DNA from 4 places in the Brevibacillus sp. TJ4 genome. Region 2 is predicted to be linked to each of the others. Evidence: a T-box and tRNA genes for the amino acid it is inferred to sense, from the RefSeq annotation. Region 2 holds a T-box; the other regions hold tRNA genes.
What was found. A T-box is a leader RNA that pairs with one kind of tRNA and senses whether it is charged. The one in region 2 lies ahead of ACAF76_RS14785 (valine--tRNA ligase), so its partner is inferred to be a tRNA-Val.

Region 1 (4,919 bases), 500 kb from region 2:
GGCTGAGCCCGAGGGGGCCGCAGTGAAAAGGCCCAAGCGACTGTTTAGCAAAAACACAGGTCTCTGCGAAGCCGCAAGGCGAAGTATAGGGGCTGACGCCTGCCCGGTGCTGGAAGGTTAAGGGGATGGGTTAGCGCAAGCGAAGCTTTGAACCGAAGCCCCAGTAAACGGCGGCCGTAACTATAACGGTCCTAAGGTAGCGAAATTCCTTGTCGGGTAAGTTCCGACCCGCACGAAAGGCGTAACGACTTGGGCGCTGTCTCGGCAAGAGACCCGGTGAAATCATAATACCTGTGAAGATGCAGGTTACCCGCGACAAGACGGAAAGACCCCATGGAGCTTTACTGTAGCCTGGTATTGGAACTTTGTGCATCATGTACAGGATAGGTGGGAAGCTTTGAAGCAGGGGCGCCAGCCTCTGTGGAGCTGTCGGTGGGATACCACCCTTGATGTACGGAGTTTCTAACTCGTCGCCCTTATCGGGCGAGAGGACCATGCCAGGTGGGCAGTTTGACTGGGGCGGTCGCCTCCCAAAAGGTAACGGAGGCGCCCAAAGGTTCCCTCAGAATGGTCGGAAATCATTCGTAGAGTGTAAAGGCAGAAGGGAGCTTGACTGCGAGACCTACAAGTCGAGCAGGGACGAAAGTCGGGCTTAGTGATCCGGTGGTTCCGCATGGAAGGGCCATCGCTCAACGGATAAAAGCTACCCTGGGGATAACAGGCTTATCTCCCCCAAGAGTCCACATCGACGGGGAGGTTTGGCACCTCGATGTCGGCTCATCGCATCCTGGGGCTGAAGTAGGTCCCAAGGGTTGGGCTGTTCGCCCATTAAAGCGGTACGCGAGCTGGGTTCAGAACGTCGTGAGACAGTTCGGTCCCTATCTGTCGCGGGCGCAGGAAGTTTGAGGAGAGCTGTCCTTAGTACGAGAGGACCGGGATGGACGCACCGCTGGTGCACCAGTTGTCACGCCAGTGGCACAGCTGGGTAGCTATGTGCGGAAGGGATAAGCGCTGAAAGCATCTAAGCGTGAAGCCCCCTCCAAGATGAGACTTCCCACAGCGCAAGCTGGTAAGACCCCTCAAAGACGATGAGGTTGATAGGTTCGGTGTGGAAGCGCGGCAACGCGTGGAGCTGACGAATACTAATCGGTCGAGGACTTATCCACACACAATCTACAGCATGCATGCAGATCCAGTTTTGAAGGAATAATCCTTCCTTGTTCCTCGGTAGCTCAGTTGGTAGAGCAATCGGCTGTTAACCGATCGGTCGGCGGTTCGAGTCCGTCCCGAGGAGCCATAGTTATGGATGGATGTCCGAGAGGCCGAAGGAGCACGATTGGAAATCGTGTAGACGGGGATAACTCGTCTCGTGGGTTCAAATCCCACTCCATCCGCCATATGGCCCGTTGGTGAAGCGGTTTAACACAGCAGCCTTTCACGCTGTCATACAGGGGTTCGAATCCCCTACGGGTCACCATACCTCCCCACAAAGCGAGTGGAAAGTTCCTTTGTGGGGATTCCCAACCACATTCTGTTTGGGAGGCTTAGCTCAGCTGGGAGAGCATCTGCCTTACAAGCAGAGGGTCGGCGGTTCGATCCCGTCAGCCTCCACCATATCCTTGTACACGAACGAGTGCACTGGGAAGTGGATCATATCGTCGCGGGATGGAGCAGCTCGGTAGCTCGTCGGGCTCATAACCCGAAGGTCGCAGGTTCAAATCCTGCTCCCGCAACCAATACTCTTTCTGTACTACGTCGATTAGGCATCATTGTTCAGAAAGGAAGGTAGTACCCGCAGGGTGCAACCAATACTCTTTCTGTACTGCGTCGTGCAGATGCACTGTTGTCTTAATAGCGAAATTTCCAAAAACATCTGGAGCTGTGGTGAAGTTGGAGTTCACGCCGGTCTGTCACACCGGAGGTCGCGGGTTCGAGTCCCGTCAGCTCCGCCATTTCTTTTCTGCAATGGCGGTATTTATATGAGGCTCGGTAGCTCAGTCGGTAGAGCAGAGGACTGAAAATCCTCGTGTCGGCGGTTCGATTCCGTCCCGAGCCACCATGTACAGGGGCATAGTTTAACGGTAGAACGAAGGTCTCCAAAACCTTTGGTGTGGGTTCGATTCCTACTGCCCCTGCCACTTTTGGATAGGCATTTACCATGGCGGTCGTGGCGAAGTGGTTAACGCACCGGATTGTGGCTCCGGCATTCGTGGGTTCAAGTCCCATCGATCGCCCCATTATTAACTCTATTGGGGCATAGCCAAGCGGTAAGGCAACGGACTTTGACTCCGTCATGCCTAGGTTCGAATCCTAGTGCCCCAGCCATTTATGCGGACGTAGCTCAATTGGTAGAGCGTCGCCTTGCCAAGGCGAAGGTCGCGGGTTCGAGACCCGTCGTCCGCTCCATAAGTATTCACAGGGTCTCTCACCCGTACCGGGTTTACCCTGAAGTGAATAAGCGGGTAAGTGCACGGGTACTTCTGATCTGGCTTTTCCAAGAGGGATCTCGAGGAAGAGACGCCAGCGAAGCGAGACCCGTCGTCCGCTCCATCTTTTACATGTATCTATGGAGGCATAGCCAAGGGGTAAGGCACGGGTCTGCAAAACCCTTATCCCCGGTTCGAATCCGGGTGCCTCCTCCATCTGAATAGGCCGGTATGGCGGAATTGGCAGACGCGCGCGACTCAAAATCGTGAGGGAAACCGTGGGGGTTCAAGTCCCTCTACCGGCACCATATTAACAACAAACAGTCCATTAGATAGAATTCTAATGGGCTTTTTTTATTTTTTTATATCTTCATTCATTGTATTGGCTGAATAAATATTGGAACTGTACTCCAAGTGAGCCGGTCTGGTGATATTGTCATTTCGCCCATACGCTACAACAATGCGGACCTGTTCCTTGCAAATGCCGCGCCTACGTTTCTCCTTCCTTTCGTCCTCTTCTCTACGACCACGTTTACGAGCATCACGGTGTGGAATCCCGCCCTTGCGACCTTTCTCCGATCCAAGAAGTGTGTTTCATCGCTTACGATGATTTCGTTAAGCTGACTATTTCCAAGCGAAAATAAAAACCAATTTGTTAATAAAATGATTCAATTTCCGTATTAACTAATGTGAGGCTCATACAACCACAGCAAATTGCGCAATTTGTCTTGTTAGTTGCATCTTAGCAAGTGAGGGGAGGGGAAATAGTTGGAGGTTTCTAATGTGAATACAGGAATCAGCCACAGCAATATTCGTGATCTTCAAAAAGGGATCATGTCAGAAGAAAAATTTACAGCGATCTACGATGCGTACTATAGCCGTGTCTACAAATATATTTGCTACCGTATCAATAACCACTATGATGCGGAAGAGATTTGCAGTCATGTATTTGAAGTAGTGATTTCAAAATACAACAGCTACTCGCCACAAAAGTCCAATTTTGAAGTTTGGTTGTTTGCGATTGTTAGAAACGCTGTAACTGATTACTTCCGCTCACAGAAAAAAAGGGCCACCTTTTCTCTGGACTCCATTCTGGACGTGATTTTACCAAGGTCAACTCCAGAAGAAGTTGTCATCCTTGATGACAGCAACGAAATCTTGTACAAGGCTCTGGCAAAGCTAAGCGATAAGGAACGCAATATTATTGGCATGAAGTATGCGGCGGGGTTGAAAAACGCGGAAATTGCTGACCTGCTCGGAGTCAGCGGTTCAAATATCGGTGTAGTCCTTTACAGATGTCTAAAGAAGCTGCAACAGGAACTGGAAAAAGGAGGGTTTCAATATGAAAAATAGGAAGAATGTAGATGAATTTTCCGACCTAACCAACTTGCTTGCCAATTTGGAGCTTACTGACAAAGCCTCCAAAGAGCGAATCTACCATCGTCTCCTGTTCAAAATGAGATCAGGAACCATTCAATCCAATTTAATGAAAAGGGATGAGATCGTGATGAAAAAAAATACACGGAAAACTGTAATCGTCAGTGCTATGGCTGTTGCTATCTTGACAGGCACTTTCTCGACTACCTCTTTTGCACAAGATATGATAGAAACCATTCTGGCACGTTTTCAGGTGGGAAATATGCAAATCGTCCAGTACGACAAGGAGCCGATTGTAGATAATAGCGCATCTGAACAAGCAGAGGGCGATGCTTCCCATATGGTCGAACTTCAGGCACGTCCTAATCTGACTGTGGAAGAGGCTCGTGCCGTATCAGGGCTAAACTTCCCGGCCCCATCTTGGCTGGCAGATTACAAGTACGTCAACACGGTCATTCATGGCAATAACATGGCGGAAGTACAGTTCAGTAAAGGTGAGCAAACCGTCAACTTCCTAATTTCCAAGGGCGGCGAAAACAGCATCGGTACCACAGGCGAAGTGAAAAAAGAAGTGATCAAGGGAACCACAGTTTACTTCGCAAACGGGATTGTGATTTGGGAGAACAATGGCTTCACGGTAGAACTGTATGCACAAGACGATTTTGATACGGCGACACTGGGCAAAATTATTGAAAATTTCAAGGTTGGCGCACCTCTGAAGCAGGAAGAAATCGAGAAAGCAAAGGAAAAAATGCAAAACACACCTCCAACAGAAGGTGCTGGCCCAGCCCCAGCTGCTAACTAAAGAGGATGTAAGTCGAACACTATAGTTTTGATAGCGAAGGGATTCCTCCAGGGGAATTCCTTTTTTCTTGGACGCGCGATTACGGGCTTTTTTCATGGAGCCTGTAGGGTGTGTACTCGGATTGATCAATTTTAAATAACTTTGTAAGAATTGAAGAAGTTTGAAAAGCTACCTGTTACATCTGCAGTTACACTTGACCAAGCTGCATAATCTGGAACTGCATGTATTGTGACAGTTGTACAGTAACAGCCAAAATAATGTAAAATTATGCCTCCGCAATTGACAATGTCTTTAGGAATTGACCGTCGCTT
Region 2 (4,919 bases):
GTCAGGCGTCTGGAAAAAAACATGGACCGCTTGATCCGGCTGCAACGCTGGCTGCGGAAGGCATTTTAGCGATTACGTCTCACCGCTGAGGCGTATTTTTTTTTTTGTCCGTGCTTACAGCCAGTCGAGCACAATGGCTACGTAGAGCAGGGCGAGGATCCCCAGCAGCACGACATCAAACGAGGTAGGGAAGATCACCGTGCGAATAAACTGAAACACAATCAATGGAAATAAAATCTGTTTGCAGGCAAATTTGATCCGCAAAAACGTGGGATGAAACTTCCAGCGAAAGTTCATTGCTAGATCACCTCGTTCCAGCATATGCGGATCAGCTTAGGCAAGTGCGAGCGCCATCATCCCCATGCCCTGTTTGCAGATGGTAAATAGAAGCGAAACACCTCAATGAATTGTAACGATGCGCATCATGGTATATGATGCTGTTGAAGCCAAACTGTTTACAGTTTGCGATGGACAGACAGCAAGTGGAAAAAAAGAAAAAGCATGTCCGCGGTCAGCAAGACGCGCATGATCGGTGATGCAGGAAAGGAGGAGGGCCGTGATACTATGTGAACAGTGTCCAAACAATCCCGCTTGTGACCTTTGTCTGGATGCGCTGGACGCAGGCGATAATGCGCGAAAGGTGATACCGCCTCGCCGTGTACGCGTAAACCTTCTGAAGAGCAAGGAAAGCTGCGACGCGGAGCTTGTCTCTGTGAGCCGCACGGCAATCGGTCTGTACAGCAAGAGCGTGCCGCTCAATGAGCGGTTCGAAGTCGAGCTGTCCGACGATTTCCGGATTATCGGCAGCGGGATGCGCCTCTTCGCAGATGATCCTTTCTACGTCATGGACATCGAAAAGGTACTGCGACGGGAAGAAGTGCTGGACAGGCTGTTGCTGGAGGAGTTTCACACCTGGCTGATGAAAAGCGAGCTCGATCTCTCCGATCTTTTGACAGATTGGAAGAATCGCGATGATGAACGGATCCGCCTGATCAAAAAGGAGCTGCAAAAGCTGTCTCTTTTGCGCCAGATCGACACGGTGTTTCTCTATCTGTATGACCAGCAAAAAGTCCGACCGCTGGGAACCAATCGCGTCAGTCCGGACGTCGAGCGGGAAATGGAGCGCCTGCTGCAGGAGGCGGAGATCTCTGGCGCTCGCATTCGCGAGCAAGTGGTTTCTGCACACGGTGCAAACATATACGACCTGTTCGTATCTCCATTGCCAGACCAGACTTGCGGCATCGCGCTGATCGACGTGACAGCCGTGATTGCCGAGGAGCGCAAGCGAAAGCGGCGCGAATGGGAGATGTACCGCGATCTGTTCGGTCTTGTCACGAAAAACAAGCTGCTTCTGCTAAACGACGAGGAATTGTACGTGCTGCTGCGCGAAGGCAAGGTGCGGCTGACGATGGAACTGCGCGCCCCGGAGGATTTGGCCCGGCTGCGCAAGGCGCTGCGTGCGGCATTGGCGCCGGTGCAAATGGCGGAGAAGCGGCTGTTCCAGTACCTGGTGGCCGTCAACGAAGCAGCGTCAAACACGATCAAGCATGGCAACGGCGGTTCTGTCATGCTGTATGTCACGGACGACCAGAAAATGTGCAGGGCGGTCATTCACGACAGCGGCCAGGGCATACTGCTTGAGGATTTGCCACGGGCCACGCTCTTGCCGGGATATTCGACGCAGCAGTCGCTCGGTGCAGGCTTCCACGTCATGCTTCAGTATTGCGATCGCCTGTATCTGGGAAGTTCGCCGGCGGGTACCAAGCTGATATTGGAATGTATCGTTCCGGTGCAATAGAATCGTTCTTTTCCTGCTAATGGCAGGTTTATCCTTGGAGATTTCAGGGAAAGGGACAACTAAGTATTGCTGCGCATGAAACGATACCGAGAGGAGTTTGAATATATGGATTACCACGCTACAGAGAAGAATGGACAGGCCCGGCTGCTTCTTCGCGGGGAACTGGACATGGCAGTTGGCGAGCACGCGGGTGAGCTTTTGAAACAATACGGGGAGCGTAATGATGCCGTTACGGTAGATTTCCAGGATGTTTCCTTTGTTGATTCGTCGGGGATCGGGGGTTTGTTTTTCACGACCAAGAAGCTCTTGGCGCAGGGAAAACAAGTGGAGATTGTCAATGTGCGCGAAGAGATTCTCGACATTTTGGAGGTTCTCGGCTTCACGCAGGCATTGGGAATCAACGTGGTAAAGGCGGAGTAAGGCGGGTTTGACGCAAAAAGGTATTGTTGTATATAATACTGTATGACTGTCAGTTACATATCAAAATCAACGATGAACGGGAAGAGTACGCCAGGAAGCCTTAGCAGAGAGGAGAATCAATTGCTGCGAGATTCTCCATTGTGTGGACTGGCGGAAGGTCGCCCGGGAGTTGTTCCGGTGAACCATTCGTGATTAGCCGGAAGCGGTTTGCGGCCGTTACCGCGCCAGAGTGGACACACGTTGCCAGATGTCTTGATAAGGCATGACGTGTGTTAACAAAGGTGGTACCGCGAAATGATCCTTTCGTCCTTTGGATGAAGGGTTTTTTTATTTTTACCTACCTTGAAGGAGGAAGAATTATGTCGAGCCAACCGACGACCGATATTGACCAATTGCTGCCGAAAAACTACGATCCCAAAGCAGCAGAGAGCAAATGGTATCCGTACTGGATGGAAAAGGGGTTTTTCAAGGCAGAACGCGATCCGAACAAAAAGCCGTTCACCATCGTGATTCCCCCTCCCAACGTAACCGGAAAACTGCACCTGGGCCACGCCCTGGACACGACTTTGCAGGACATCATCACCCGGACGAAGCGGATGCAAGGCTACAGCACCCTGTTTTTGCCGGGGATGGACCACGCCGGGATCGCCACACAGTCCCGTGTCGAGGCGACGCTGCGGGAAGAAGGCGTGACCCGCTACGATCTGGGCCGAGAGAAGTTCATCGAAAAAGTGTGGGAGTGGAAGCACATCTACGCCGGACACATCCGTGAACAGTGGGAAAAGCTCGGCCTTGCGCTGGACTACTCGCGTGAGCGCTTTACGATGGACGAAGGCTTTTCACAGGCAGTGCGCGACGTGTTTGTCCGCTTGTACGAAAAAGGACTGATATACCGCGCCAACCGGATCATCAACTGGGACCCGGCAGCGCGCACAGCTCTCTCCGACATCGAGGTCATCTACAAGGAAGTCAAAGGCGCTTTGCACCACATGCGCTATCCGCTCAAAGACGGAACCGGCTACATCGAAGTCGCGACTACCCGTCCCGAGACGATGCTGGGCGATACGGCCGTAGCGGTACATCCCGAGGATGAGCGCTACAAGCACCTCGTCGGCAAGACAGTGATCGTGCCGATCGTGGACCGGGAAATCCCGATCGTTGCAGACGATTACGTCGACCCCGAGTTTGGCTCCGGCGCGGTAAAAATCACTCCGGCGCACGATCCCAATGACTTCGAGCTGGGCTTGCGCCACAACCTGCCGCAAATCGTCGTCATGGACGAGACCGGTACGATGAACGACCAGGCGGGACCGTACAAGGGACTCGACCGTTTCGCCTGCCGCAAGCAGATTATCAAGGATTTGAGCGAGCAGGGCGTCATGTTCAAAATCGAGGAGCATATTCACCAGGTAGGTCACAGCGAGCGCAGCGACGCTGTCGTCGAGCCGTACCTGTCCACACAGTGGTTCGTCAACATGCAGCCGCTGGCCGACCAGGCCTTGGCCAATGCCGCCAGTGAAGAGAGCGTCAAATTTGTGCCTGAGCGCTTCAAAAACAACTACTTGCGCTGGCTGGAAAACATTCGCGACTGGTGCATTTCCCGCCAGTTGTGGTGGGGTCATCGGATTCCCGCCTGGTATTGCCAGGATTGCGGCGAGACGATCGTATCCCGTACGGATGTGAGCGAGTGCTCTTCGTGCCACAGCCACAACCTGCAACAGGACAACGACGTGCTCGACACGTGGTTCTCGTCGGGACTTTGGCCGTTCGCGACGCTGGGCTGGCCGGAAGAGACGGAAGACGTCAAGTATTTCTATCCGACGAATGTGCTCGTTACCGGATACGACATCATTTTCTTCTGGGTCGCGCGCATGATGTTTAACGGCTTGGAGTTTACGGGTAAAAGTCCGTTTGAAAACGTATTGATCCACGGGATCATCCGCGATTCCCAGGGACGCAAGATGTCCAAGTCGCTGGGCAACGGGGTAGACCCGATGGAAGTCATCGAGAAATACGGCGCCGACGCGCTGCGTTTTACACTGGCGACGGGCAACTCGCCGGGGAACGACCTGCGCTTCTACTGGGAAAAGGTAGAGGCCAACCGCAACTTTGCCAACAAAATCTGGAACGCTTCCCGCTTTGCCTTGATGAACCTGGTCGGGTTCCGTTACGAGGACATCGACCTTTCCGGTGAGCTGTCCACGCCAGACAAGTGGATTCTCTCCCGCTTGCAGGCGACGATCGCGGATGTCACGCGTCTGTCTGAGGCGTTTGAGTACGGCGAAGTAGGGCGTATCCTGTACAACTTCATCTGGGATGACCTTTGCGACTGGTACATCGAAATGGCCAAGTTGCCGCTGTACGGCAGCGACGAAGCAGCGAAAAAGACGACCCAGTCGGTCCTCGTGACGGTACTGGATCAGACGCTGCGCCTGCTGCATCCGTTCATGCCGTACATCACCGAGGAGATCTGGCAAGCGATTCCGCACGAGGGCGAGAGCATCACGGTAGCTGCCTGGCCGACAGTCAAGGAAGAGTGGAAGTTCACCGAAGCCGAGGAAGAGATGAGCCTGTTGATGGAAGTCATCCGCAGCGTCCGCAACATCCGCGCGGAAGTCAATGTGCCGATGTCCAAAAAAATCGAGCTGTTGATCAAGCCGGGCGATGCCACAGCACGCGATCGTTTGGTTCGCGGAGAAGA
Region 3 (4,919 bases), 1.8 Mb from region 2:
TGGATGGCCGTCCAAGCAGCAAGTGTGGTGTGTAGGCAAATCCGCACACTGTCAAGCACAAGCTGTGATGGCGAGGGAAATTCAAGTACCGAAGTCCCTGATTTCACACTGCCAAGAAAAGCGTCTAGCGAGGAACAAGGTGCCCGTACCGCAAACCGACACAGGTAGGCGAGGAGAGAATCCTAAGGTGCGCGGGATAACTCTTGCTAAGGAACTCGGCAAAATGGCCCCGTAACTTCGGGAGAAGGGGCGCCCCGGTAGGGTGAGGGTCCCCGCCCGACGCGAGCGTAAGCTGGTGTCGGGCGGGCTGAGCCCGAGGGGGCCGCAGTGAAAAGGCCCAAGCGACTGTTTAGCAAAAACACAGGTCTCTGCGAAGCCGCAAGGCGAAGTATAGGGGCTGACGCCTGCCCGGTGCTGGAAGGTTAAGGGGATGGGTTAGCGCAAGCGAAGCTTTGAACCGAAGCCCCAGTAAACGGCGGCCGTAACTATAACGGTCCTAAGGTAGCGAAATTCCTTGTCGGGTAAGTTCCGACCCGCACGAAAGGCGTAACGACTTGGGCGCTGTCTCGGCAAGAGACCCGGTGAAATCATAATACCTGTGAAGATGCAGGTTACCCGCGACAAGACGGAAAGACCCCATGGAGCTTTACTGTAGCCTGGTATTGGAACTTTGTGCATCATGTACAGGATAGGTGGGAAGCTTTGAAGCAGGGGCGCCAGCCTCTGTGGAGCTGTCGGTGGGATACCACCCTTGATGTACGGAGTTTCTAACTCGTCGCCCTTATCGGGCGAGAGGACCATGCCAGGTGGGCAGTTTGACTGGGGCGGTCGCCTCCCAAAAGGTAACGGAGGCGCCCAAAGGTTCCCTCAGAATGGTCGGAAATCATTCGTAGAGTGTAAAGGCAGAAGGGAGCTTGACTGCGAGACCTACAAGTCGAGCAGGGACGAAAGTCGGGCTTAGTGATCCGGTGGTTCCGCATGGAAGGGCCATCGCTCAACGGATAAAAGCTACCCTGGGGATAACAGGCTTATCTCCCCCAAGAGTCCACATCGACGGGGAGGTTTGGCACCTCGATGTCGGCTCATCGCATCCTGGGGCTGAAGTAGGTCCCAAGGGTTGGGCTGTTCGCCCATTAAAGCGGTACGCGAGCTGGGTTCAGAACGTCGTGAGACAGTTCGGTCCCTATCTGTCGCGGGCGCAGGAAGTTTGAGGAGAGCTGTCCTTAGTACGAGAGGACCGGGATGGACGCACCGCTGGTGCACCAGTTGTCACGCCAGTGGCACAGCTGGGTAGCTATGTGCGGAAGGGATAAGCGCTGAAAGCATCTAAGCGTGAAGCCCCCTCCAAGATGAGACTTCCCACAGCGCAAGCTGGTAAGACCCCTCAAAGACGATGAGGTTGATAGGTTCGGTGTGGAAGCGCGGCAACGCGTGGAGCTGACGAATACTAATCGGTCGAGGACTTATCCACTCACAATCCACAGCATGCATGCAGATCCAGTTTTGAAGGATACAATCCTACTACATATTGCAATGTTCCTCGGTAGCTCAGTTGGTAGAGCAATCGGCTGTTAACCGATCGGTCGGCGGTTCGAGTCCGTCCCGAGGAGCCACGCTCCTGTAGCTCAGTCGGTAGAGCGTTTCCATGGTAAGGAAGAGGTCGCAGGTTCGATTCCTGTCGGGAGCACCATTTTACCTCATAAAAGAAACATATGGCCCGTTGGTGAAGCGGTTTAACACAGCAGCCTTTCACGCTGTCATACAGGGGTTCGAATCCCCTACGGGTCACCATAAAATACCCCACAAAGTGAAATGGATGCGTTGTAGCAACATCGACTCCTTTGCGGGGGCCCCAACAATATTTTGGGGTGTCTGGAGGCTTAGCTCAGCTGGGAGAGCATCTGCCTTACAAGCAGAGGGTCGGCGGTTCGATCCCGTCAGCCTCCACCATATCCTTGTACATGAACGAGTGCGCTAGGAAGTGGATCATATCGTCGCGGGATGGAGCAGCTCGGTAGCTCGTCGGGCTCATAACCCGAAGGTCGCAGGTTCAAATCCTGCTCCCGCAACCAATAATCTTTCTGTACTGCGTCGAATTGGCATCTTGTTCAGAAAGGAAGGTAGTACCCGTAGGGTGCAACCAATAGTCTTTCTGTACTGCGTCGATTTGGCAACCCCATCGGGCGCAACCAAATGTTTTGGAGCTGTGGTGAAGTTGGAGTTCACGCCGGTCTGTCACACCGGAGGTCGCGGGTTCGAGTCCCGTCAGCTCCGCCATTTTCATGGGAGGACAGCAGTTTTCTCATCGATGAAGGTTTAGTACGAGTGAAAAACATTGATTTTTCACAAGTAACCTGCTAGTATAAATAAGTACGCCGGTGTAGCTCAATTGGTAGAGCACCTGACTTGTAATCAGGGGGTTGTGGGTTCGATTCCTATCGCCGGCACCACTCATCTTGGGGAGATAGCGAAGTGGCTAAACGCGGCAGACTGTAAATCTGCTCCCTCTGGGTTCGGCGGTTCGAATCCGTCTCTCCCCACCATGTATGAGAGCCATTAGCTCAGTTGGTAGAGCATCTGACTTTTAATCAGAGGGTCGAAGGTTCGAGTCCTTCATGGCTCACCAGTTTATCCCTCTGGGATGCTTGGAAACATACACATATGCGGTCGTGGCGGAATTGGCAGACGCGCTAGATTCAGGTTCTAGTGGTGGCAACACCGTGGAGGTTCAAGTCCTCTCGACCGCACCAAATCTTACAGTACATTATGTGCGGACGTAGCTCAATTGGTAGAGCGTCGCCTTGCCAAGGCGAAGGTCGCGGGTTCGAGACCCGTCGTCCGCTCCATATGTCATTTCAGGGTCTCTCACCCGTACCGGGTTTACCCTTGAAGTGAATACAGTGGGGAAGTTGCTCGGGTACTTCCGATCTGGCCATCCAAAGAGAAATTTCGTGGAAGCAGCGCCAGGGAAGCGAGACCCGTCGTCCGCTCCATTATATATGTGCCCTTAGCTCAGCTGGATAGAGCGTTTGACTACGAATCAAAAGGTCGGGAGTTCGAATCTCTCAGGGCACGCCATTTTCCCCCATTCTTGTTATCGGTACAAACCGGTCACAGAGGGTCAATACAATAGTCGGGAAGTAGCTCAGCTTGGTAGAGTACTTGGCTTGGGACCAAGGGGTCGCAGGTTCGAATCCTGTCTTCCCGACCATGATTTGCCCATCAGGAATGTCCAGATTGCCGGGGTGGCGGAATGGGCAGACGCAACAGACTTAAAATCTGTCGGGAGTTTCTCCCGTACCGGTTCAAGTCCGGTCCTCGGCACCAAACATTTGCACATGCGGGTGTAGTTCAATGGTAGAACCCCAGCCTTCCAAGCTGGTCGCGTGGGTTCGATTCCCATCACCCGCTCCATCGAAAAGAGATAGCAGCCACGTGCTTGCTATCTCTTTTTCTATGCCCAAAAACTGTGACGGATCAAGCAATGGTATCCCGTTTGCCCCCGCTCATGGGTCTCGCCATAACGAAAAGCTGCTGACACAAGCACGTTGATTATCAGCAAAAAAAGAAAACCACGGCCATCTCCGTACGAGCATACAGAGCGGACGCGGTTGTAGAAAAACGTCGAAAAAAAGAGATTGTTTTTGTTAGTAGAAACATATGTTTTCCTGTAAAGTAGAAACAGGATCATCTTACCCACAAGGGGAAACGATTCTCTTGCGTAGCCTCCTGAATTGCCAGGGGGCGTTTTTTCGTGTGTGTTTACGCTCCGTCGATCGGCAGCGAGACAAGAAAACGGGTACGTGACTCATTGGACTCGCAATGGATCGTACCGTTGTGTTTTTCGATAATGTTTTGGCAGATCGCCAGTCCGATGCCTGTCCCATTTTGTTTGGTCGTAAAAAAGGGTTGAAACAGGTTTTCGACGATCTCCGGGGGAATCATCTCGCCGTTGTTTTCCACGCTGATCGTAAGGGAATTGCCTGACATGGTGGAAGAGACCCGAATGAACTTGTCGGAGCGGTTCTGGACCGCGTCCATCGCATTGCTGAGCAGGTTGACCAGGACTTGTTTCAAGCCCTCTTCGTAGCAGGAAAGGGTACAGGGGTGAATCTGTTTTTCGAATCGTATATTTTCCCCCAGGATGCGGGGTGTGATGAGCAATTCCACTTCTTCCAGCAGCTTTTCCATTTGCACCTGCTTGAAAACTTCATCGAGAATCGGTTTCTTGGAAAAGCTGAGGAAACCTGTCAACTGACGATGCAGGTTTTCAAACTCGTGCATGACCACCTGGATGTAGGATTGCAGTTTTTCCTGCTCACGGGTGGATTCACCGATCAACTTGAGGAATCCTTCGATCGCACAAAGCGGATTTCGCAGTTCATGTGCCATGTTGGCAGCGATTTTGCCCAGCATGGTCAGCTTGTCGTTGTGCAGATAGGTGATGGTTTCTTCTTTTTGTACCAGTTCGCGGTTCATCATTTGCTCAAAATGGTAAACGGCCCAAAAAATGCTTTCATCCATGGCCTTCCCCAGCTTCGATTCGATGTAGTGCAGCTCGCCGCGGGTAAGCGAAAAAGCCTGCAACTCAGGCTGAAGGACACGCCAAAACACATTCCGGTGCAATTGATAGGTACGCAGAATGGAGGAGAAGGGAAACTCTTGTGAACGCAGCCATTCCCCGAGATCAATCGCCCATGCCTGCATATCCAAGGTGATGTCCTCCACAAGGCAGCGAGCCAGAAGGACGGTTCGTTTTTCCGCAAAGTCACGGGGGATCGGTACCGCGATCTCCATGCTATGCTCAATTTCTTCCAGCCACAACTTGGTTATCGTTGATACCAGGTTTAAAATTTTTTGCGAAATAGTTGGAAAGGTCAGTTTCACAGACTCCACCATTTGTCATCCACCCCAACTAA
Region 4 (4,919 bases), 1.2 Mb from region 2:
ACTGAGCTGGCAAAGTGAAAAGAGGGAGAATAGAGCATGCTTGCGGATTGGTGGCAGTATGATTTTTTGCGTTATACCTTGTTTTCCGGCGTGTTGATCGGGCTGATCTGTCCGATTCTCGGGACGTTTTTGATCGTCCGCCGGCTGTCGATGATGGCGGATGGCCTGTCCCACGTGACGCTTTCCGGGGTGGCGGCGGGGATGGTCCTGTCGAAAAAGGTGGCTTTGTTTTCAGCGGTAAATCCGCTGTTTTTCGGGATGTTGTTCTCTGTCATCGGGTCGCTGTTTATCGAACGGCTGCGCAAAGTGTTTCGCTCGCACCAGGATTTGGCCATTCCGATTATTCTCTCCACCGGGTTGGGGCTGTTTACGGTTTTGATCAGTATCGCGCAGGGCTTCAACGCTGACTTGTACTCGTATTTGTTCGGCAAAATCGTCACGGTGACCAAGGAAGATTTGTACGCGCTGATCGGGGTTTCCCTGGTCGTGCTCGGTACGGTATTCTTGATCTACAAGGAGCTGTTCGCCGTCTCATTTGACGAGGAGTTCGCCCGTGTGTCAGGTGTATCGCGACGGGTGATCAATCTCTGGTTTATGGTGCTGGTTGCTCTGACGATTGCAGCTTCCATGCGCATCGTAGGGGTGCTGCTGATCTCCGCGCTGATTACGCTGCCCGTCGCAGCCAGTTTGCAAATCTCCGGCAGCTTTCGCCAGACCATTCTGTTCTCCATTTTGTTTGCCGAAATCTCTGTGCTGGGCGGCCTGTATTTTGCCTATCTGTTTGATTGGGCATCTGGTGGTACAATTGTATTGATGGCGGTTTTGATTTTGCTGGTGGTATTGGCTGTGAAGAAGCTGCGAGCCCTCTTCCGCTGACATCCGACACAAGCAAAGGACAAATAGGGAAGGAGTGTACAGCGATGAAAGTCGAGGAAGCACTGCAAATCCTGAAAGAGCATGGATACAAATACACGGGCAAGCGAGAGGAACTGATTCGCATTTTCGCGGACGAGAAGCGCTACCTTTCGGCCAAGGATATCATGGAGCGGATCAAGGAGCTGTATCCGGCTCTTAGTCTGGATACGGTTTACCGCAACATTGCCACTTTTGTGGATTTGGGAATTCTGGAAGAGACGGAGCTGGACGGCGAGGGGAAATTCCGTCTGGCCTGCTCGGCGGATGGGCATCACCATCATCATGTGATTTGTACGGTGTGCGGAAAGACTTCGTCGTTGCCTGGTTGTCCGATGAATGTGATGGCCTCGGTTCCCGATGATTTTGAAGTGACAGGTCATAAATTTGAAGTGTACGGAAAATGCAAGGAGTGCGTGGATCACGCAAATGCGTAGAGCGGGGTGTCTGTAGAGCTTCACAGATTCTTGGCTCGAATACGTGAAAATGGTGAGGGGCTGCTTTTCATGCTGGTAGTCATGGATATAGGGAATTCCAATATAGTCATGGGGTTGTACGAGGGAGACGAGCTTCGCCAGCACTGGCGTTTTGCTACCGATCGAAACAAGACGGAAGACGAGTACGGGATGCTGGTCAAAAGCCTGTTTGAAAGTGCGGGATTGGCGTTTCATCAGGTCAAAGGCGTGATCCTCTCTTCGGTCGTGCCGCCTCTGAACCATACGATTGAACGGATGTGCATGAAGTATTTGCAGCAAAAGGCGCTGGTGGTCGGACCGGGGGTCAAGACCGGGCTGAATATCAAGTATGAGTACCCCCGTGAAGTAGGCTCCGACCGGATCGTCAATGCCGTCGCCGCCCTCCACGAATACGGTGGGCCGCTGATCGTCGTCGATTTTGGAACGGCTACTACGTTTTGCTATGTTGATGGTCGCGGGCAGTACATGGGCGGGGCGATTGCGCCGGGGATCGGGATTTCCACGGAAGCACTGGTCAGCCGTGCGGACAAACTGCCCCGCATCGAGATCGCCAAACCGGCACACGTAGTCGGGCGCAATACGATTGCCGCGATGCAAGCGGGCATATATTACGGATTTGTGGGTCAGGTGGAAGGGATTGTCCGCCGTATCGCGGCCGAGGCTGGTACCGAGCCGAAGGTTGTCGCGACGGGCGGCCTGGCCAAGCTGGTCGCGAGTGAAACGCCGTGCATCCACGTCGTGGACCCGCACCTGACCCTCAAAGGGCTGCGCCTCATTTTTGAACGGAATCAATAAGAATACATGTGCGGGGACATGGTGAGATACGGATGTCGTGGTCTGGGAGCGGGTGCAGACTGCGGCATTTTTATTTGTTTGCAAAACACGAGCTCAGGCTCATTTGGATTCAGATTGTCGATTGAACCGCTTTCAACATAGCCGCGTTTTTTGCACAGCTTTTGCATCGGCGTATTGGTCAGCGATGTAGAGAGAAACAGCTTTTCTGTCGGGCACATCTCCTCTAGCCGCTGCAATAGCGCATCGCCAAGTCCCATACGGCGGTAGAACGGGTGAATGACGAGCAGAGAGAGGAAGGTTTGCCGGAAGAAGGATTGGTCTATGACAGCATAGCCGGTCACGTCGTTGTCAAATGCGATCGTGTAGCAATGGCCGCTGTCAATCGCTTGGGATAGTTGCGGGGCGCGACTGGTGTCGCCGGTGACCATCGCATCGATGCGGAGGATGGCTTCTTTGTCGGAAGAGACGGCTTGGCGAAATGGAAACACGGTTCTCGCATCCTTTCTATGGAGAGATTTGCATTACTCGTTTGCGGGGACGATCGGGTATACTAAAGAACGTCGCAGACAGGGCGGGCAAAAGCACACCTAGTAAGTCCTATGCGAGGAATGGCGAGAATAGCCCTGTTCTTTGATAGTTGGCGGGAGCAGTTTGTGCTGGCTGGAAGGATTTTGGTGGCGATTTTTTACCGTTTGATGTTGACATTGCAAGGTTGGCGCGATAAAATGGCTATTGTCGCTGTTGAACAAATGTTCTACACGAGTGAAAATTTTTAAGTCGAGAAAAAATGTGTTGATTTTTGATTTGAGCTGTGATAGAATTTTGATTCTGTAAGAGAGTTGTGCAAACGCATTGTTGACAAGTTACGGATGGATGTCCGAGCGGCCGAAGGAGCACGATTGGAAATCGTGTAGGCGGGGATAACTCGTCTCGTGGGTTCAAATCCCACTCCATCCGCCATATCTTCCTTTTTACATAGTGGCCCGTTGGTGAAGCGGTTTAACACAGCAGCCTTTCACGCTGTCATACAGGGGTTCGAATCCCCTACGGGTCACCATAAAATACCCCGCAAAGTGAAGTGGATGCGTTGTAGCAACACCGAGCACTTTGCGGGGGCCCCAACAACATTTTGGGGCATGTGGAGGCTTAGCTCAGCTGGGAGAGCATCTGCCTTACAAGCAGAGGGTCGGCGGTTCGATCCCGTCAGCCTCCACCATATGGATACCGCGAGACAAGGTCAGCTGGATTGACCACTCGTTCGTCCACATCGTCGCGGGATGGAGCAGTTCGGTAGCTCGTCGGGCTCATAACCCGAAGGTCGCAGGTTCAAATCCTGCTCCCGCAACCAATTTTCTTTCTGTACTACGTCGATTAAGCAGCATTGTTCAGAAAGGAAGGTAGTACCCGTAGGGTGCAACCAAAATTACTTTGGAGCTGTGGTGAAGTTGGAGTTCACGCCGGTCTGTCACACCGGAGGTCGCGGGTTCGAGTCCCGTCAGCTCCGCCATCTTCAATCTATGTTGAGTGGCGTTGAAAAATGATACGAGCCATTAGCTCAGTTGGTAGAGCATCTGACTTTTAATCAGAGGGTCGAAGGTTCGAGTCCTTCATGGCTCACCAGTTTTTAAATGCGGTCGTGGCGGAATTGGCAGACGCGCTAGATTCAGGTTCTAGTGGTGGCAACACCGTGGAGGTTCAAGTCCTCTCGACCGCACCAAAAAACCTTGAGAGCGGAAGCGCTATTCGTAGCGAATTCTGTGTGCTTTTCGGGGTCTTACAACAAATGTCATGCGGACGTAGCTCAATTGGTAGAGCGTCGCCTTGCCAAGGCGAAGGTCGCGGGTTCGAGACCCGTCGTCCGCTCCATAAAGTATTCGCAGGGTCTCTCACCCGTACCGGGTTTACCCTTGATGCGAATACAGCGGAGAAAGTGCATGGGTACTACCGATCTGGCTTTCCAAGGAAGAATTCCGAGGAGGAAGCGCCAGGGAAGCAAGACCCGTCGTCCGCTCCATGATACATGTGCCCTTAGCTCAGCTGGATAGAGCGTTTGACTACGAATCAAAAGGTCGGGAGTTCGAATCTCTCAGGGCACGCTTTTCTTTTTTCATAAGCAAAGTTCACATAGCGAATGAATCTATCGCAGCAGCTTTCGGTATACTACGGGAAGTGGCTCAGCTTGGTAGAGCGCTTGGTTCGGGACCAAGAGGTCGCAGGTTCAAATCCTGTCTTCCCGACCATTGTTTTGTAATCACATAGGCCGGTATGGCGGAATTGGCAGACGCGCGCGACTCAAAATCGTGAGGGAAACCGTGGGGGTTCAAGTCCCTCTACCGGCACCATTTATTTGCGGGTGTAGTTCAATGGTAGAACCCCAGCCTTCCAAGCTGGTCGCGTGGGTTCGATTCCCATCACCCGCTCCATTTTTGCGGAGGGATACCGAAGTGGTCATAACGGGGCGGTCTTGAAAACCGTTAGGCGGCAACGTCACGGGGGTTCGAATCCCTCTCCCTCCGCCATTTCATGTTACATTATGGCGGCGTAGCTCAGATGGCTAGAGCGTTCGGTTCATACCCGAAAGGTCGGGGGTTCGATCCCCTCCACCGCTACCACAGGGGCATAGTTTAACGGTAGAACGAAGGTCTCCAAAACCTTTGGTGTGGGTTCGATTCCTACTGCCCCTGCCAAGGAAATGAATACAGACGAAATATCATGGCGGTCGTGGCGAAGGGGTTA

Region 1: it encodes a tRNA-Val, which carries the amino acid that the T-box ahead of ACAF76_RS14785 (valine--tRNA ligase) is inferred to sense. The anticodon was not compared.
Region 3: it encodes a tRNA-Val, which carries the amino acid that the T-box ahead of ACAF76_RS14785 (valine--tRNA ligase) is inferred to sense. The anticodon was not compared.
Region 4: it encodes a tRNA-Val, which carries the amino acid that the T-box ahead of ACAF76_RS14785 (valine--tRNA ligase) is inferred to sense. The anticodon was not compared.

Annotation. Positions count from the first base shown of each region.
Region 1 covers NZ_CP185865.1:3,498,545-3,503,463, reverse strand. The annotation lists rRNA gene ACAF76_RS17160 (23S ribosomal RNA) at 1-1,166, shown strand, start outside; tRNA gene ACAF76_RS17155 (tRNA-Asn) at 1,222-1,297, shown strand; tRNA gene ACAF76_RS17150 (tRNA-Ser) at 1,305-1,397, shown strand; tRNA gene ACAF76_RS17145 (tRNA-Glu) at 1,401-1,477, shown strand; tRNA gene ACAF76_RS17140 (tRNA-Val) at 1,539-1,614, shown strand; tRNA gene ACAF76_RS17135 (tRNA-Met) at 1,660-1,736, shown strand; tRNA gene ACAF76_RS17130 (tRNA-Asp) at 1,876-1,952, shown strand; tRNA gene ACAF76_RS17125 (tRNA-Phe) at 1,984-2,059, shown strand; tRNA gene ACAF76_RS17120 (tRNA-Trp) at 2,065-2,138, shown strand; tRNA gene ACAF76_RS17115 (tRNA-His) at 2,162-2,237, shown strand; tRNA gene ACAF76_RS17110 (tRNA-Gln) at 2,251-2,325, shown strand; tRNA gene ACAF76_RS17105 (tRNA-Gly) at 2,331-2,406, shown strand; tRNA gene ACAF76_RS17100 (tRNA-Cys) at 2,569-2,642, shown strand; tRNA gene ACAF76_RS17095 (tRNA-Leu) at 2,652-2,734, shown strand; gene ACAF76_RS17090 (sigma-70 family RNA polymerase sigma factor) at 3,210-3,779, shown strand; gene ACAF76_RS17085 (hypothetical protein) at 3,769-4,608, shown strand.
Region 2 covers NZ_CP185865.1:2,998,760-3,003,678, reverse strand. The annotation lists gene ACAF76_RS14805 (hypothetical protein) at 1-69, shown strand, start outside; gene ACAF76_RS14800 (hypothetical protein) at 115-297, opposite strand; gene ACAF76_RS14795 (ATP-binding protein) at 557-1,798, shown strand; gene ACAF76_RS14790 (STAS domain-containing protein) at 1,904-2,218, shown strand; T-box leader at 2,282-2,532, shown strand; gene ACAF76_RS14785 (valine--tRNA ligase) at 2,578-4,919, shown strand, end outside.
Region 3 covers NZ_CP185865.1:1,220,056-1,224,974, forward strand. The annotation lists rRNA gene ACAF76_RS05675 (23S ribosomal RNA) at 1-1,471, shown strand, start outside; tRNA gene ACAF76_RS05680 (tRNA-Asn) at 1,538-1,613, shown strand; tRNA gene ACAF76_RS05685 (tRNA-Thr) at 1,615-1,690, shown strand; tRNA gene ACAF76_RS05690 (tRNA-Glu) at 1,715-1,791, shown strand; tRNA gene ACAF76_RS05695 (tRNA-Val) at 1,875-1,950, shown strand; tRNA gene ACAF76_RS05700 (tRNA-Met) at 1,996-2,072, shown strand; tRNA gene ACAF76_RS05705 (tRNA-Asp) at 2,201-2,277, shown strand; tRNA gene ACAF76_RS05710 (tRNA-Thr) at 2,375-2,450, shown strand; tRNA gene ACAF76_RS05715 (tRNA-Tyr) at 2,459-2,543, shown strand; tRNA gene ACAF76_RS05720 (tRNA-Lys) at 2,551-2,626, shown strand; tRNA gene ACAF76_RS05725 (tRNA-Leu) at 2,664-2,750, shown strand; tRNA gene ACAF76_RS05730 (tRNA-Gly) at 2,771-2,846, shown strand; tRNA gene ACAF76_RS05735 (tRNA-Arg) at 3,002-3,078, shown strand; tRNA gene ACAF76_RS05740 (tRNA-Pro) at 3,135-3,211, shown strand; tRNA gene ACAF76_RS05745 (tRNA-Leu) at 3,240-3,327, shown strand; tRNA gene ACAF76_RS05750 (tRNA-Gly) at 3,341-3,414, shown strand; gene ACAF76_RS05755 (sensor histidine kinase) at 3,763-4,899, opposite strand.
Region 4 covers NZ_CP185865.1:4,234,711-4,239,629, reverse strand. The annotation lists gene ACAF76_RS20975 (metal ABC transporter ATP-binding protein) at 1-5, shown strand, start outside; gene ACAF76_RS20970 (metal ABC transporter permease) at 37-876, shown strand; gene ACAF76_RS20965 (Fur family transcriptional regulator) at 921-1,349, shown strand; gene ACAF76_RS20960 (type III pantothenate kinase) at 1,419-2,183, shown strand; gene ACAF76_RS20955 (GNAT family N-acetyltransferase) at 2,177-2,671, opposite strand; tRNA gene ACAF76_RS20950 (tRNA-Ser) at 3,051-3,143, shown strand; tRNA gene ACAF76_RS20945 (tRNA-Glu) at 3,164-3,240, shown strand; tRNA gene ACAF76_RS20940 (tRNA-Val) at 3,324-3,399, shown strand; tRNA gene ACAF76_RS20935 (tRNA-Met) at 3,455-3,531, shown strand; tRNA gene ACAF76_RS20930 (tRNA-Asp) at 3,614-3,690, shown strand; tRNA gene ACAF76_RS20925 (tRNA-Lys) at 3,728-3,803, shown strand; tRNA gene ACAF76_RS20920 (tRNA-Leu) at 3,814-3,900, shown strand; tRNA gene ACAF76_RS20915 (tRNA-Gly) at 3,974-4,049, shown strand; tRNA gene ACAF76_RS20910 (tRNA-Arg) at 4,206-4,279, shown strand; tRNA gene ACAF76_RS20905 (tRNA-Pro) at 4,347-4,423, shown strand; tRNA gene ACAF76_RS20900 (tRNA-Leu) at 4,443-4,525, shown strand; tRNA gene ACAF76_RS20895 (tRNA-Gly) at 4,533-4,606, shown strand; tRNA gene ACAF76_RS20890 (tRNA-Ser) at 4,614-4,702, shown strand; tRNA gene ACAF76_RS20885 (tRNA-Met) at 4,719-4,795, shown strand; tRNA gene ACAF76_RS20880 (tRNA-Trp) at 4,797-4,870, shown strand; tRNA gene ACAF76_RS20875 (tRNA-His) at 4,899-4,919, shown strand, end outside.